4 regions of the Bradyrhizobium sp. SEMIA genome follow, and region 4 is predicted to be linked to each of the others. Evidence: predicted binding sites of a transcription regulator. Region 4 holds the regulator's gene; each other region holds the start of a gene.

Region 1 (3,593 bases), 520 kb from region 4:
CGCGCCTACACCCGCGCTGAGGGCTGCTTCCCCGACGGCGTCTCGCGTACTGACAAATACTGGTGCCCGGTCGGTCGCGTCGACAACGTCTATGGCGATCGCAACCTGGTGTGCTCGTGCCCGCCGGTGAGCGATTACGCGGAAGCCGCGGAGTAAGATGCAACGGAGGTTTCGTAGGGTGGGCAAAGCGCAAGCGTGCCCACCACCTTTCGGCACGTTGGAATATGGTGGGCACGGCGCTACGCGCCTTTGCCCACCCTACGGGTCCGATTTAGGGGACAACCAGTTTCGTAGGGTGGGCAAAGCGGAGCGTGCCCACCACCTTTGCATGCGGTGAAAGATGGTGGGCAACGGCGCTTACGTGCCTTTGCCCACCCTACGGCTGCGAAAGCACCTCGAGGGCACAACCAGCGACCGGCTTTCGCGATCCCATCGCAGAGCCGTTCGTTGGTGAGGTGCGTGCCACCCCACTGTCACGCCCAAAACGAAACGGGCACTGAAGACGTCGGCAACTCAACGTCCTCAGCGCCCGCTCCTCGCGAAAACTCTTCGCGTTAAGGCTTACTCCTCCGCCGGCTCCTCGCCGTCGGCGTCGCTCTCGGGCGTGCCGGCCAAAATCTGCTCGGAGATCAGGCCGGAGTTCTGGCGGATCGAGGTCTCGATCTTGGCGGTGATGTCGGGGTTGCCCTTCAAAAACGCCTTGGCGTTCTCGCGGCCCTGGCCGAGACGCTGGCTGTCATAGGAGAACCAGGCGCCCGACTTCTCGACGATGCCGGCCTTGACGCCGAGGTCGAGGATCTCGCCCATCTTGGAGACGCCCTCGCCGTACATGATGTCGAACTCGACCTGCTTGAAGGGCGGCGCCAGCTTGTTCTTCACCACCTTCACGCGCGTGGTGTTGCCGACCACTTCGTCGCGCTCCTTGATCGCGCCGATGCGACGGATGTCGAGACGGACGGAGGCATAGAACTTCAGCGCGTTACCGCCGGTCGTGGTTTCCGGCGAGCCGTACATCACACCGATCTTCATGCGGATCTGGTTGATGAAGATCACCATGGTGTTGGACTTGTTGATGGAGGCCGTCAGCTTGCGCAGCGCCTGGCTCATCAGACGTGCCTGCAGGCCCGGCAGCGCATCGCCCATCTCGCCTTCGAGCTCGGCCTTCGGCACCAGCGCCGCAACCGAATCGACCACCAGCACGTCCACCGCGCCCGAACGCACCAGCGTGTCGCAAATTTCCAGCGCCTGCTCGCCGGTGTCGGGCTGCGAGATCAGGAGCTCGTCGATGTTGACGCCCAGCTTGCGGGCATAGACCGGGTCGAGCGCGTGCTCGGCGTCGATGAAGGCGCAGATGCCGCCCTTCTTCTGTGCTTCCGCCACCGTGTGCAGCGCCAGCGTGGTCTTGCCCGAGGATTCCGGCCCGTAGATCTCGACGATGCGCCCCTTCGGCAGACCGCCGATGCCGAGCGCGATATCGAGCCCGAGCGAGCCGGAAGACACCGCCTCGATGTCCATGGAGCGGTCGCTCTTGCCGAGCTTCATCACCGATCCCTTGCCGAACTGGCGCTCGATCTGGGAGAGCGCGGCAGCCAGGGCTTTACTCTTGTCCATGGAAGATCCTTCGACGATACGCAGGGCAGTGGCGGACATTGGGTCGTGCTCCTTATGGCGAGGATTCGCGTGTGGGACAAACGATTGGGCGGCGGGTCGTCGATAAAAGTAATGTACCCTATCTGTTCTATGTTCGCAATATGTTCTTTTGCGAATTCGGGTGCTGTCCGTATTTGACCCCCGGTGTCCCAGTTTGTTCTAGCGAGTGTCCTAAGTTCAATTTTGAACCAATGCGGCCGGTGGTCGTTGAGGCCGCATCACCGGCTTCGGCTCTGCCCGTAGGCGTCGGTGGCTGAGAGACCGAGAGCGCTCCCGCCTGCTACCAGGGAGCGCCGCTATGCCGGACTATTCCCACCGAATCGCCGTTCAGACCGCTCTAATCGCCGCAGAAATCGAGCGAACCCAGCAGATTTGCAGACGCTCGATGGAACTGCTCCGGCTTCCGCTTCCGAGCACATTCCTTGGAAACAGACTCAATCCGCCGCCAGAAGAAGAGAATGAGGAGTAAGACCGCCTGAGTTGGAGACCTCTTTCAGTCCTCATCCAAATTGCGACGGGAACGTTCAGCGGTAGCCTTGTCGGCTTGGCGCGGGTGTCCCGTTAGATGACACAAAACCTTGGCATAGGTTGTGCAGACTAACCGTCACCGGGGAATTGCTCATTCCCACCCGGGGCTGGAAAGCCGCCGCCCGCGCTCGATTTAAGCGGGCGGCGTTTTTGCTTCGCCCGTGAAAACTTCCACTGTCCTAATTCGATTTGCCGGGTGTCCTGATAGGAGCGCACCGCAGATCGCGGCCTTTCGAGCCTCCTGAAGTTGAATTTTGAGGTGCCCTGCTCCTCTGGCTAAAGCGCCGGCCATCAAGCGGTGGGAGCTTGTATTTAAATGCTACAAATGGTAACGCTTACATGTGTAGCGCTACGAGACGTAGATAATCTCAGGAGGAGACATGAAGTCGATGATCAAGATCGCGCTCGCGCTGGCCGTGTTCGCCGGCTCGGCGACGGCTTACGCCCACGCATCGTGCGGTCCGATGTCGTCGGGCGCTCCGAAGGTCGGCATGAAAATCACGAAGCGGTGGCAGCTGCACGACGGTTGCCACAGCCGCTACGCGCAGATGCTGGGCAAGCCCTGCCACTAAAGCGCGATGAGATTTGGATGAATCGTCATCGCGCTTCAGGTTGTTGTTCACGCGTGATCTTTCCGGAAAAGTGCGAAGCGGTTTTCCGGCTCAAGGACGGCGAGAGGCCGCCTCAGCCGGCGGCCTCTTTGATTTTTCCCGGTCCGCCGCATCTGGTGCAGGGACGAAACTCGACCTTCTCACCAAGGTGCATCGGCTTCATGCCGCTTTCCCGGCCCGTCCCGTCGCATTCGGGGCAGTTGTGCTCGACATCCTTCTCGCTCATGTGCGCCTCTCGCTAAAGCATGATCCGGAAAAGTGCGTAGCGGATTTCCGAAAAGATCATGCGCAAACAACAAGCCAAAGCGCGATGATGACTCATCCTGATCTCATCGCGCTTTAGGGCATTCGAGCGGATCTCATCGCGAGGTTAGCCCGGCTCGCAACCCTTCTTTGGGCCTGACGGAAGATTCAATCTTGCCGTGCCCCCTCTTCCATTGAAGCTGATGCGCAGCAAAGACGCAGCCGCCGGCCGCCGTCATAAATCCGCAATCCTGCGGCACCGAACCTTTGCGCGGTTACCGGCTTTGTCGGGACGGGGCCGCTCTAACGGGGAAGCTCTGTCATGGCGGAAGACACGCACCACGATGCGGCGAGGCGCAATCATTTCCTCGAGGCGGCGCTCGAGGAGATGGCGAAGTTCGAGCGCAAGGAAAACGAGTTCCGCAAGAAGGACCGCGAGGAGCGCGCCGCCGAGCTGCGCCTGCCCGTGGGCGAGATCAAGGTCCATTAGGCCGCGCTCGGACCTGTTTGGACAGGCCCTGTTTGGCAACCGGCTTCGGAGCTGACCGGCCCTCCCGGCGC
Region 2 (3,593 bases), 640 kb from region 4:
CCAACGCCGCGCGTTACGGCAAGGCGATCGCCATCAACGGCCAGCGCGATCACCGCTATCTCACCGTCACCGTCGACGACGACGGCCCGGGCATTCCCGTTCACTTGCGCGAAGAAGTGTTCAAGCCGTTCCTGCGGCTCGACAACGCCCGCAACCAGGACGAAGGCGGTACCGGCTTGGGGTTGGCGATCGCCCGCGACATCGCCCGCTCCCATGGCGGCGACATCACGCTCGGCGACAGCCCGATGGGGGGATTGAGAGCGAGCGTGAGGATCCCGGTGTAGCTGGCGCCGCGGAGACAGACCCCTCGCCCGTCTCGCCGCTTCGCGGCGAGCCACCCTCTCCCACAAGGGGAGAGGGGAAGGACGACAGCCCTATTTCGGCAGCAGCGCCTTCAGCTTATCGACGTCGCGCACGTTCATCTTGAAGCCGCCGGGCATCACGATGTCGCCGGGCTTCTGGTCCGGCTTGCAGGCGCCCAGCCACTTCGCCTCTAACGTCATGGAGGTATCGCGGCCCGCGGCACCGGCAGCGCCGCCTTGCGCGTGCGAGGAGGTCTTCACAGTGTAGGCCGAGTTGAAATCGCCAGTGATCTCGGCATGCGAGGTCGTGCTGATGCCGGCGACGTTGCACTCGGAATCGCTGACATAGCCGGTCGCGGTCTTCTTGATGTCCTGCTTGGAACAGATCTGCTTGGCCATCGGGGAGACGTTGTTGCTCATCTCCTTGTCGACGGTGTCGTCGGTGCAGTGCTGCATGGTCATCTCAGGCATTGCCGAGCCGCTCCTGACCATCTTCATTTCCCAGAGACCGGCCTTGCGCACCGGCAGGTCGTCGGCGCTGGCTGCGCCCGCCGACAGGACGAGGCAAAGGCTTGAGCCGAGCAAAGCGAGTTTGCGCGTCATGTTGGAGGCTCCCGGCTTTGAGAGAGGCGGCGCTAGGCCGACGCCTCAGTACAGCGTGCGGATCGGCCGTTCGGCGGCGCCATAGGGCACCCAGCGGCAGGAGAACGAGATGTAGCCGCCCTCATAGGCCTGGACCGCGAGGAATTTCACGACCTTGCCGTAGCGCGCGCAGTGATCGACCGCGACCTGACGGGCATCGACCTGCGTCGCCATCGAATAAGCGATGATGCCGCCGGTGTCGTTCCCCTTGAACGGCGGGACCGGAAGGAGGTCAGCACGCGCCGACTGGCTCGCCAAAATACCCAGGGCGAGAAGGCCCGCGGCCGCAATGATTCGCATTCCCGTTACTCCAATTGGTTGGCGCCAGTTTACGGCGCCGGGATGGAAGTGAAAAGAACCCAAGCCCTGCCGGGCGCGCCCTTACGGTCAACTCCTTGCCAAGTGTTGCCGCGCTGCACTTGACCCCGCCCGGCCTTCGCGGCACCGTCCCACCTTCGCAAGACCAGCTGTCCGGATTGCCCATGCGCGCCCTCTCCCTGAAATCGCTCCGCTTCGCCGCCGTGTTCGGCCTCATGTTCGGAGCGCTGTCGCTCGGCGAGGCCAAGGCCGCCAATCCGCTCGAGCTGAACTTCTGGCTGAGCGGGCCGCGCTATGACGGCGCCGTCGCCGATTGCGACAGGGCGCTGCCGACGATCGCCAGCCAGTTCTGGGAGAAGGAAAGCTCGTTCTGGAATTCTCCGTTGAAGATCACGGGCTTCGCCGCCGTTCACGAGGTCGCCTTCCGGCCCTGGCAGTCCGACAACATTCCGCGCCGCTACTGCACCGGCGATGCCATGCTCAACGACGGCAAGGTGCGCAAGGTGCATTTCTCGATCGTCGAGGACGGCGGCTTTGCCGGCTACGGCAATGGTGTCGAATGGTGCGTGGTCGGGCTCGACCGCAACTGGGCCTACAATCCGGCCTGCCGCGCCGCCAGACAGTAATTCGAGAAGCCTGATTCGGCCCGATCAAGCGGCCGAACGTGGCTCGCATCAATTTTGTTCTTGAAATGTTCTTATCGCCTGCTAGGCTGACTGCACAGTCTAGTTGAGGGGCGTCGCCATGTTTCATTCCAGATTGCATTCGTTCTCCCGCCTGATGATCTCGCTGACCCTGGCTGCCGGGCTGGTCATGCTGGCCGGCGGCGCCAAGGCCCAGGACAAGCGGCAGAACGCGCCCGGCGAATTCGATTTCTATGTGCTATCGCTGTCATGGTCGCCCTCGTTCTGCGAGGAGGCGGCGGAGCGTGGCGGCCGCTCCCAGATCCAGTGCAGCGGACGACCCTACGCCTTCGTGGTGCACGGCCTGTGGCCGCAATATGAGAGCGGTTTCCCCGAATATTGCCAGCGGCCGGCGCCGCGGCTGAACCGCAACATCGTCTCCTCGATGCTCGATCTGATGCCGGCGCCGGGCCTGATCTTCAACGAGTGGGACAAGCACGGCACCTGCTCGGGCCTCGAAGGCCGCAGCTATTTCGAGACGATCCGCAAGGCGCGCGCCGCGATCAAGATTCCGGCCGAGTATCTCGACTTGTCGCAGGCCAAGACCGTGGCGCCGGCGGAGGTCGAGGAGGCCTTCATCAGGGCCAATCCAGGCCTGAGCAATGCCGCCGTCTCGGTCACCTGCAACCGGACGCGGCTATCCGAAGTGCGCATCTGTCTCAGCAAGGATCTGCAATTCCGCGCCTGCGAGGAAACCGACCGCCGCGCCTGCCGCCGCGACCAGGTGACGATGCCGCCGATCAGGGGCGGTTGAGGCACAACGCTCTCGTCGTCATTCCGGGATGGTGCGTTAGCACCAGACCCGGAATCTCGAGATTCTCGGGTGCGCAATTGCGCACCATAGTTCGGCGCTAGCGCACCGCCCCGGAATGACGGCAGTTACTTTCATCGCGCGATGTCGTAACTCTGCGCCATGAACTACCGCCACGCCTTCCACGCCGGCAACTTCGCCGATGTCATCAAGCACATCGTGCTCGCGCGCATTCTCACCTACCTGCAGGACAAGCCGGGGGCGTTCCGCGTCATCGACACCCATGCCGGCGCCGGTCTCTACGATCTCGAAAGCGACGAGGCGCGGCGCAGCGGCGAGTGGCTGACCGGCATCGCGCGGCTGATGCAGGCGCGTCTGTCGAACGAGACCGCGGCGCTGACGAAACCCTATCTCGACATCGTCCGCGCCTTCAATCCGAAGGGCGAGCTCAAGGCTTATCCGGGCTCGCCGCTGATCGCGCGCGGCCTGCTGCGGCCGCAGGACCGGCTCGTTGCCTGCGAGCTCGAGCCGAAGGCGCGCAAGGCACTGATCGACGTGCTGCGCCGCGACGAACAGGCGCGCGTGGTCGATCTCGACGGCTGGGTTGCGCTGCCGGCCTTCGTGCCGCCGAAGGAGCGCCGCGGCCTCGTGCTGATCGATCCGCCGTTCGAGGCCAAAGATGAGTTCGAAAAGCTCGGCGAAGCCTTCGCAGCCGCCTTCGCGAAATGGCCGACCGGTATCTATGTAATCTGGTATCCGGCCAAGAATCGGCGCGCCACCGACACGCTGGCGCAATCGGTGGCGCGGCTCGCAGCCGCAGCAAAGCCTCCGGGAAAACGTCTGCGTCTCGAATTCAGTGTCGCGCCGCAGCTTGATGGCGCAGCGCTCACATCCACG
Region 3 (3,593 bases), 130 kb from region 4:
GGGCAGCGCACGCGACACGATCACGCTCATGGCGTAATCGAGGTAGGACTTCTTCATCTCCTCGTAGATCGAGACGGGGCGAATGTCCGAGGGTTGCGCCGGCTGGTCGCCGGGCTTGTTGTCGTCGTCAGCCAAGGGGAAATCCGGTGAGGTTTTATCTGGGAATCATATAGCGCATCGCCCCCCCGATAACCACCCTTGCAGGGCCAAGGGAAGCGCTTTTTCCGACTGTTTTTCCAGAGACTTACGCACTCCGCGCCGGTGCTGGAACAAGGCTCGAAATCGGCCGGCGCAAACCGCGCCTTAAGCCCCGAAAATCACCCGGTGCATGATCCGCCCGGGCACCAGCGTGAACAGCCCCGCCACCACCAGCGCACCGGCGAAAATGAAGATCATCATCCGCCGGTGATCGGCGACGCGATGGGTGTGCGCCCGCCACACCGCGAGCGGCAGCACGACGAGCGTGAAGATCGACAACAGATGGATCGGGCTGAACGGCCCGACCAGACGGATCTGGTGGATCCAGAACGACGAGGCGGCCACCGCGACCATCAGGAGGACCCAGATCCAGCCGATGGTCCGGTGCGGCAGCGTGCCCTTGGGCGCGGCGAACTGGACGAGGCCGAGCACGAAGGCGGCCATTGCGGCAAAGGCATGCAGCGGGATCGCTGGGGCGGCCTCAAGCAGCGGCGCGAGGTTCATGCGACGCGTCCTCCGATCGGCGGGAGAGCCATGTAAACAGGATTAACATTAAGTTAATACCATTCACATCATCGCCGGTCAAAGGCTTGAAGTAGCACTTGAGGCAGGCCCGGAAAACCGAGCCTTGCCCGCCAATTGGTAAGGGATCCTGTCGCTTTACGCGAGCGGGCGCCGCTCGTGGAGAGACGCTCGCGAGCCTCAGAACGGGATGTCGTCGTCCATGTCGCTGTTGCGGCCACCGCCGCCAGCGGCCACGGGACGGCGCGGCGCGCTGCTGACGGGGCCCGAGGAGCCGAAATCGCCGCCCGGCTCGTCGCCGAAGCTGCCGCCTCCTCCGCCGCCGCCGCGGCCGTCGAGCATCGTCAGGGTCGAGTTGAAGCCCTGCAGCACGACCTCGGTGGAGTACTTCTCAGCGCCGCTCTGGTCGGTCCATTTGCGGGTCTGGAGCGCGCCCTCGATGTAAACCTTGGCGCCCTTCTTCAGGTACTGCTCGGCGACCTTGCAAAGACCTTCGTTGAAAATCACGACGCGGTGCCACTCGGTCTTTTCCTTGCGCTCGCCGCTGTTCTTGTCGCGCCAGGTCTCCGAGGTGGCGATGCTCAAATTCGCGATCGGCCGCCCGTCCTGGGTGCGGCGGATTTCAGGATCCTTGCCGAGATTTCCAACCAGAATGACCTTGTTGACGCTTCCCGCCATCGCCGCTCTCCACTCCAAATGCCACTGAATTCCGGAACGGCGCGCCCGCGCTGCCGCCTTGTTGAGCCGACCTATACGCTTACGAGCGCCGATCGGCCCGCCACACCCTCGGTTATCCCCACATATAGCATGGGCCCGAAATTTGTTCCAGATTTGTTCCTGTGAAAGAGAATGCAACCCAAGCGTGCATACCGGAACCCAGCGCCACTGTGCACGCCACAATGAATTGGAACCCGACCGCACGGAAAAACGCTTAACATTCATTAGGTTACTCGCAGACAATTGCCCAGCGACTGTTGCATTCCAGCGACGGATTCTGCCTGCCGGTTGAGCTAAAGTTACGTTGGAATTGTTCATATGGGCGTCGCGCCTGATTGACCGCTTTGGGGACCTCTGGAGCGGACGACACTGGGGAGACTGCAATGAAGAAAATTCTGTTTGGCACAATCGGTATCGTTGCGTTGGGTCTGTCTGCACCTGCGAGTGCAGCGGATCTTGCGGCGCGTCCCTACACCAAGGCGCCGCCGCCGATGGTTGCCACTATCTATGACTGGAGTGGCTTTTACATCGGCATCAACGGTGGCTGGGGTACGAGCCGCAATTGCTGGGACTTCGTGACGCCTGTCGTCGGCACGCTGATCACAGACGGTTGCCATGACGCATCGGGCGGCACGGTCGGTGGTCAGATCGGCTATCGTTGGCAGTCCGCCAACTGGGTGTTTGGCGTGGAAGGCCAAGGCAACTGGGCTGACTTCAGCGGAAACAACGTCAGCCCGACCGCCCCGGCTCAGCAGGACCGTACGCGGATCGATGCCTTCGGCCTGATTACTGGCCAGGTCGGCTATGCCTGGAATAATGTTTTGTTCTACGTAAAGGGCGGTGGCGCGGTCGTGGGCGACAAATACGACCTCATCGTCGGGCCAGGTTTCGTGGGTGCGGGCACTACCTTCGGTTCGGCCCGGGAAACCCGCTGGGGCGGAACGGTCGGCGCGGGTCTCGAATTTGGCTTCGCCCCAAACTGGTCGGTTGGCGTCGAGTATGATCACATCTTCCTCGGCCATCGTAACGTCGATTTCACCTTCGGCGGCGCGTTCGTTCAGACCGAACGCATCGGCCAGGACGTCGATATGGGCCTCGTTCGCGTGAACTATCGCTGGGGCGGCCCGGCCATCGCGAGATACTGATATCCATCTGATATCATTTGGAGATCAAAGGCCGGCCTCGCGCCGGCCTTTTTGCTGGATGCGAGCGGCGCGACAATGTGTCAGCAATTGTGACGTTTTGCGGCTGTCGTGGCTTTTGAGAGACACAACTTGCGGCTTTGGTGGTGTAAGCACGCCGTCAGTTGGACCACAGCGTCCGATGCCCTTCTGCGCGCGGAAGGCAACAACAGAAACTGGGACTGGGATTTTGATTGAGATGAAGAAGGTTTTGTTGGCTTCGGCCTGTTTGTTCGCTCTGGCTGCCCCCGCGTCGGCGGCTGATCTCGCGGCTCGCCCGTACACGAAGGCTCCGGTGGCTGTGGCCTCGGTCTACAACTGGAGCGGCTTCTACCTCGGTATCGTCGGCGGCGGCGCCTGGGAAAACGCTTCGGGTGACCCGAAGATGAAGGGTGGCTTCGTCGGCGGCACCGCCGGCTACAACTGGCAGACCGGCAATGTCGTGTTCGGCATCGAGGCCGACGGCGCTTGGGCTGACGTCAGCGCGACGGCGACCGGCGCGACCGTCGTCCCGGGCTTCGGCGTCGTGACCGCGACCGCCACCTCGAAGACCGACGCCATGGGCACGGTGCGTGGCCGCATCGGCTGGGCCGTCAACAACGTCCTGTTCTACGGTACGGGCGGCTACGCCTGGATCGACAACAAGATCACCCTCTCCGCGCTCGGCGTGAGCGCGTCGGACAGCAAGTGGCACTCCGGCTGGACCGTCGGTGCGGGCGTCGAAGCGTTCATCGCGCCGCAGTGGTCGATCAAGGGCGAGTACCTGTATCGCAGCCTCGCTGGCGAGACCTACTTCGCCGGCGCCCTGCCCACCGGCACGCTCAACTTCCACACCGTGCAGGTCGGCGTGAACTATCACTTCGGCGGCCCGATCGTCGCCAAGTACTGATCTCAAGAAGTACTGAGCTTCGTCTCACGACCGACGTCACATCGTCACGAAAGGCCGGCCTCGCGCCGGCCTTTTTGTTTTCGCGC
Region 4 (3,593 bases):
CTCGCCATGGCCATCCTCGTCCCGGTCTGTCTCGCCTTCTGGATCATGCCGCGGCGGACTTGACGTCTATCCCTCACTGCAGAGCGGACAACGCAGGATGAATCATCCTGCGTGATCGCCTTTTTGCCTCTGCGCCTGCACTCGGCTAGAACTCTCGCCGCCGATTTGCCCGAACGGGGCGCAGCTGGAGTTTTCACCCGTGGCCCTGATGCCGGTTTCTGACGCGCTTGCCGCGGTGCTTGCCGGCGCAGAGCCGCTGCCTGAAGAAATGCTCGCCCTCGACCAGGCCTTCCAGCGCGTGCTTGCCCACGACGTCGCGGCGCGGCGCACCCAGCCGCCGCAGGCGATGTCGGCGATGGATGGCTATGCGGTGCGTGCGGCCGACGCCGCCAAGATCGATTCCCAGCTCACCGTGATCGGCGAGGTCGCGGCGGGGCGGCCGTTTGCAGGATCGGTCGGCGCCGGCGAAGCCGTGCGGATCTTCACCGGCGGCGTCGTTCCCGACGGCGCAGACGCGGTCGTGATCCAGGAGGACACGGTTGCGGACGGCAGGCGCATCACGATCAAGGAAGCGGCCGTGACGGGACGACACATCCGCCCCGCCGGTGTCGATTTCAGCGAGGGCGACGTGCTGCTGCGCAAGGGCATCCGGCTGACGGAGCGCGACCTCGCGCTCGCCGCCGGCATGAATCACCCGTTTCTACCCGTCCACCGCCGCCCGAAGGTCGCGATTCTCGCCACCGGCGACGAGCTGGTGATGCCGGGCACCACGCCTGGCCCCGGCCAGATCGTCTATTCCAACGGCTATGCCCTGCACGCGCTCGCCCGCAGCGAGGGCGCCGATACCGTCGATCTCGGTGTTGCCGCCGATACCCTGGACGCCACCACCGCGGGCATACGCCGCGCCCGCGCGAGCGGCGCCGACATCCTGATCACCACCGGCGGCGCCTCGGTCGGCGACCACGATCTGGTCCAGCAGGCGCTGAAGGCCGAGGGCACCGCGATGACGTTCTGGAAGATCGCGATGCGGCCCGGCAAGCCGATGATGCATGGAAGGTTGGCGGCGATGCGCGTGATCGGCCTGCCCGGCAATCCCGTGTCATCCTATGTGTGCGCCTTCCTGTTCATGGTGCCGCTGATTCGGGCGCTGTCGGGCCGCTCCGTGATTCACCATCGCCGCGAGCGCGCGGTGCTGGGCCGCGACGTCGGCGCCAACGACCAGCGCGAAGATTATCTGCGCGCACGCCTGGAGACGCGCGACGACGGCACGCTGATCGCCCTTCCCGTCAATCACCAGGATTCCTCGCTGCTTGCGAATCTCGCTGCGGCACAGGCACTTCTCGTGCGCGCGCCGTTCGCGCCGAAGGCCGAAGCCGGCACACCTTGCGAGGTGCTGCGCCTGCCGGTCTGAACGCGCTGGCCACACGCGTGACGCGAACTTTGTCGCGTTCACGGTAAATTAAGCAGTTGCGGAACATGTATCGAACATATAGTGTCCGTTCATGATTTGTTTCGAGCATGCAGCGGCTTATCGCTGAATTCAGCGTCTCGGAATCGAACGACATCAACCGGGGGATTTTGGTCGAGATGTTAACGCGCAAACAGTACGAGCTCCTGCGGTTCATCAGCGAGCGACTGAAGGAAAGCGGCGTACCGCCCTCCTTCGACGAGATGAAGGACGCGCTCGATCTGCGCTCGAAATCAGGCATCCATCGCCTGATCACCGCGCTCGAGGAGCGCGGCTTCATCCGCCGCCTGCCCAACCGCGCCCGCGCCATCGAGGTGATCAAGCTGCCCGAGCTGCAGGCGGCCGCCGGCAATCGCCGCGGCTTCACGCCGAGCGTCATCGAGGGCAATCTCGGCAAGGTCCGCACGACCTCCAGCCCGCCTGCGGACGAGGGCGAGCGTCCCGTCGCGGTGCCGGTGATGGGCCGGATCGCGGCCGGCACGCCGATCGAGGCGTTGCAGACCCGCAGCCACACCATCAGCGTCCCGCCCGATATGCTCGGCTCGGGCGAGCACTACGCGCTCGAAGTGCGCGGCGATTCCATGGTGGAAGCCGGCATCCTCGACGGCGACATGGCGCTGATCCAGCGCAACGAGAGCGCCGACACCGGCGACATCGTGGTGGCGCTGATCGACGACGAGGAAGCGACCTTGAAGCGCTTCCGCCGCCGCGGCGCCTCGATCGCGCTCGAGCCCGCCAATGCGGCCTATGAGGTGCGCATCCTTCCGCCGAACCGGGTCAAGATTCAGGGCAAGCTGATCGGGCTTTATCGGAAGTACTGATACCGCAAGTACTAGGCGCGCTGTCCGCGCGCTTCGATCGGCATCGCCGACTAGAGATCGGAGCGGATGATTGTCCGCTCGCGCTGGATAGTCTTTCTGGTTTCGCGCAGATTATCCGGCCCCTCCTCCGGCGCTACATCCTCGCCACGCCGCACGAAGCAGCACCGCTTCGGAAAGGCTTTCGGTTCGAGGAGATGCCATGCGCAAGATCATCCTGAGCACAGTAGCAGCGGCGCTGATCGCAGCATCAGCATCGCAAGCCGTTGCCGCACCATCGCACCGCCATGCCCGTAAGAACGTGGCCAAGGAGACGGCCAAGGAAACGGCAATGAGCGAGCAAGTCCGCAACGCGCGCAATGCGCTCACGCAACCATCGCAACCGGTCTGGCCATACTCCGGTTGGTCGGCGCCGGCTGGCCGCTGAGCTGGCCACTGATACGCCCACCGAATGCACGAAAGCAGGCTTTGTTCCCGGGGGATTCGGGAAAGATAATGTGATCGCACGCTGCGGCAGCGAGCCGCAGATTTGCCTATAACCGGGCAGACGCTATGATGCTTCCACTCTGATAGAGGCCTGCGCCTCGTAAGACAGAGGCGCGGGTTGCTATCTCCGCATGAGGAGCACCCACGATGTGTGACTACAGCCTGCATGCCGTCGCATCGCGCCCTGCCGAGGTCGGCGAGACGATCGTGACGACAACGTTCCGCGGCACCTCGACGCGCGGCTTTGCCTCCGCGGCCGATCCGACCGTCGCGGTCTGCCTGCTGCCGGGAACGGAGCTCGCCTTCGCCGACAACGTCCGCTACGACAATCGCTGGATCTGGACGCGCACCGTCAACTCGCGTGTCGGCAAGTTCGGCAAGATTGATCCGCACATTCCCGATCGCCATCATGACGCGATCGAATTCCCCGACGGCAAATACGTGCTGGTGACTCAGCTCGTCGAAGGCCAGCAGGCAACCGTGCTGCAACTGCCCGTGACCCAGCCGCTCGGCGAGCGCGAGCACAAGCCGCAGGTCAGTGCCGAGAACCGCCCGACGACGCCGCGTCTGCCGATCGGTTGAAGCAGATATCCCCGGCCGCCAGGTCGGAGCCCGGAATTGAGATCGCCATCGCCGGCCGCGGCCGGCGACGTGGTGTTGTTTGTGTCTCTCGATATCCCACCTTCCCGTCGCACGAAGTTTGCGCGGCGCTGCCTGAATTTTGAACGTCCGTTTCACAGGCAAATGGCCGATGCTGTTCCGGCTTGGGACGGCGGACGGACTCGATGAAAACCTTCATTCGTGTCGTTGAACTCTGGGTG

What was found. The regulator LexA, encoded in region 4, represses DNA repair genes until DNA is damaged. The targets are predictions, from matches to a motif close to TGTTCNNNNTGTGTTCNG.
Region 1: a site for LexA is predicted at 1,742-1,759, ahead of recA (recombinase RecA). Genes of this name have one in related genera too.
Region 2: a site for LexA is predicted at 1,944-1,961, ahead of FOM02_RS14240 (ribonuclease T2 family protein). Genes of this name have one in related genera too.
Region 3: a site for LexA is predicted at 1,542-1,559, ahead of FOM02_RS11595 (single-stranded DNA-binding protein). Genes of this name have one in related genera too.

What each region holds. Positions count from the first base shown of each region.
Region 1 covers NZ_CP046601.1:1,756,841-1,760,433, reverse strand. The annotation lists gene gcvP (aminomethyl-transferring glycine dehydrogenase) at 1-156, shown strand, start outside; gene recA (recombinase RecA) at 562-1,650, opposite strand; gene FOM02_RS08420 (hypothetical protein) at 2,559-2,750, shown strand; gene FOM02_RS08415 (hypothetical protein) at 2,863-3,015, opposite strand; gene FOM02_RS08410 (hypothetical protein) at 3,355-3,522, shown strand.
Region 2 covers NZ_CP046601.1:2,910,023-2,913,615, forward strand. The annotation lists gene FOM02_RS14220 (ATP-binding protein) at 1-284, shown strand, start outside; gene FOM02_RS14225 (DUF3617 domain-containing protein) at 375-905, opposite strand; gene FOM02_RS14230 (hypothetical protein) at 951-1,244, opposite strand; gene FOM02_RS14235 (hypothetical protein) at 1,427-1,888, shown strand; gene FOM02_RS14240 (ribonuclease T2 family protein) at 2,007-2,699, shown strand; gene FOM02_RS14245 (23S rRNA (adenine(2030)-N(6))-methyltransferase RlmJ) at 2,859-3,593, shown strand, end outside.
Region 3 covers NZ_CP046601.1:2,398,302-2,401,894, reverse strand. The annotation lists partial or broken gene gyrA (DNA gyrase subunit A) at 1-135, opposite strand, end outside; gene FOM02_RS11600 (DUF2306 domain-containing protein) at 304-702, opposite strand; gene FOM02_RS11595 (single-stranded DNA-binding protein) at 901-1,398, opposite strand; gene FOM02_RS11590 (outer membrane protein) at 1,821-2,582, shown strand; gene FOM02_RS11585 (outer membrane protein) at 2,818-3,507, shown strand.
Region 4 covers NZ_CP046601.1:2,273,012-2,276,604, reverse strand. The annotation lists gene glp (gephyrin-like molybdotransferase Glp) at 200-1,411, shown strand; gene lexA (transcriptional repressor LexA) at 1,588-2,289, shown strand; gene FOM02_RS10990 (hypothetical protein) at 2,489-2,713, shown strand; gene FOM02_RS10985 (hypothetical protein) at 2,920-3,354, shown strand; gene FOM02_RS10980 (GAF domain-containing protein) at 3,558-3,593, shown strand, end outside.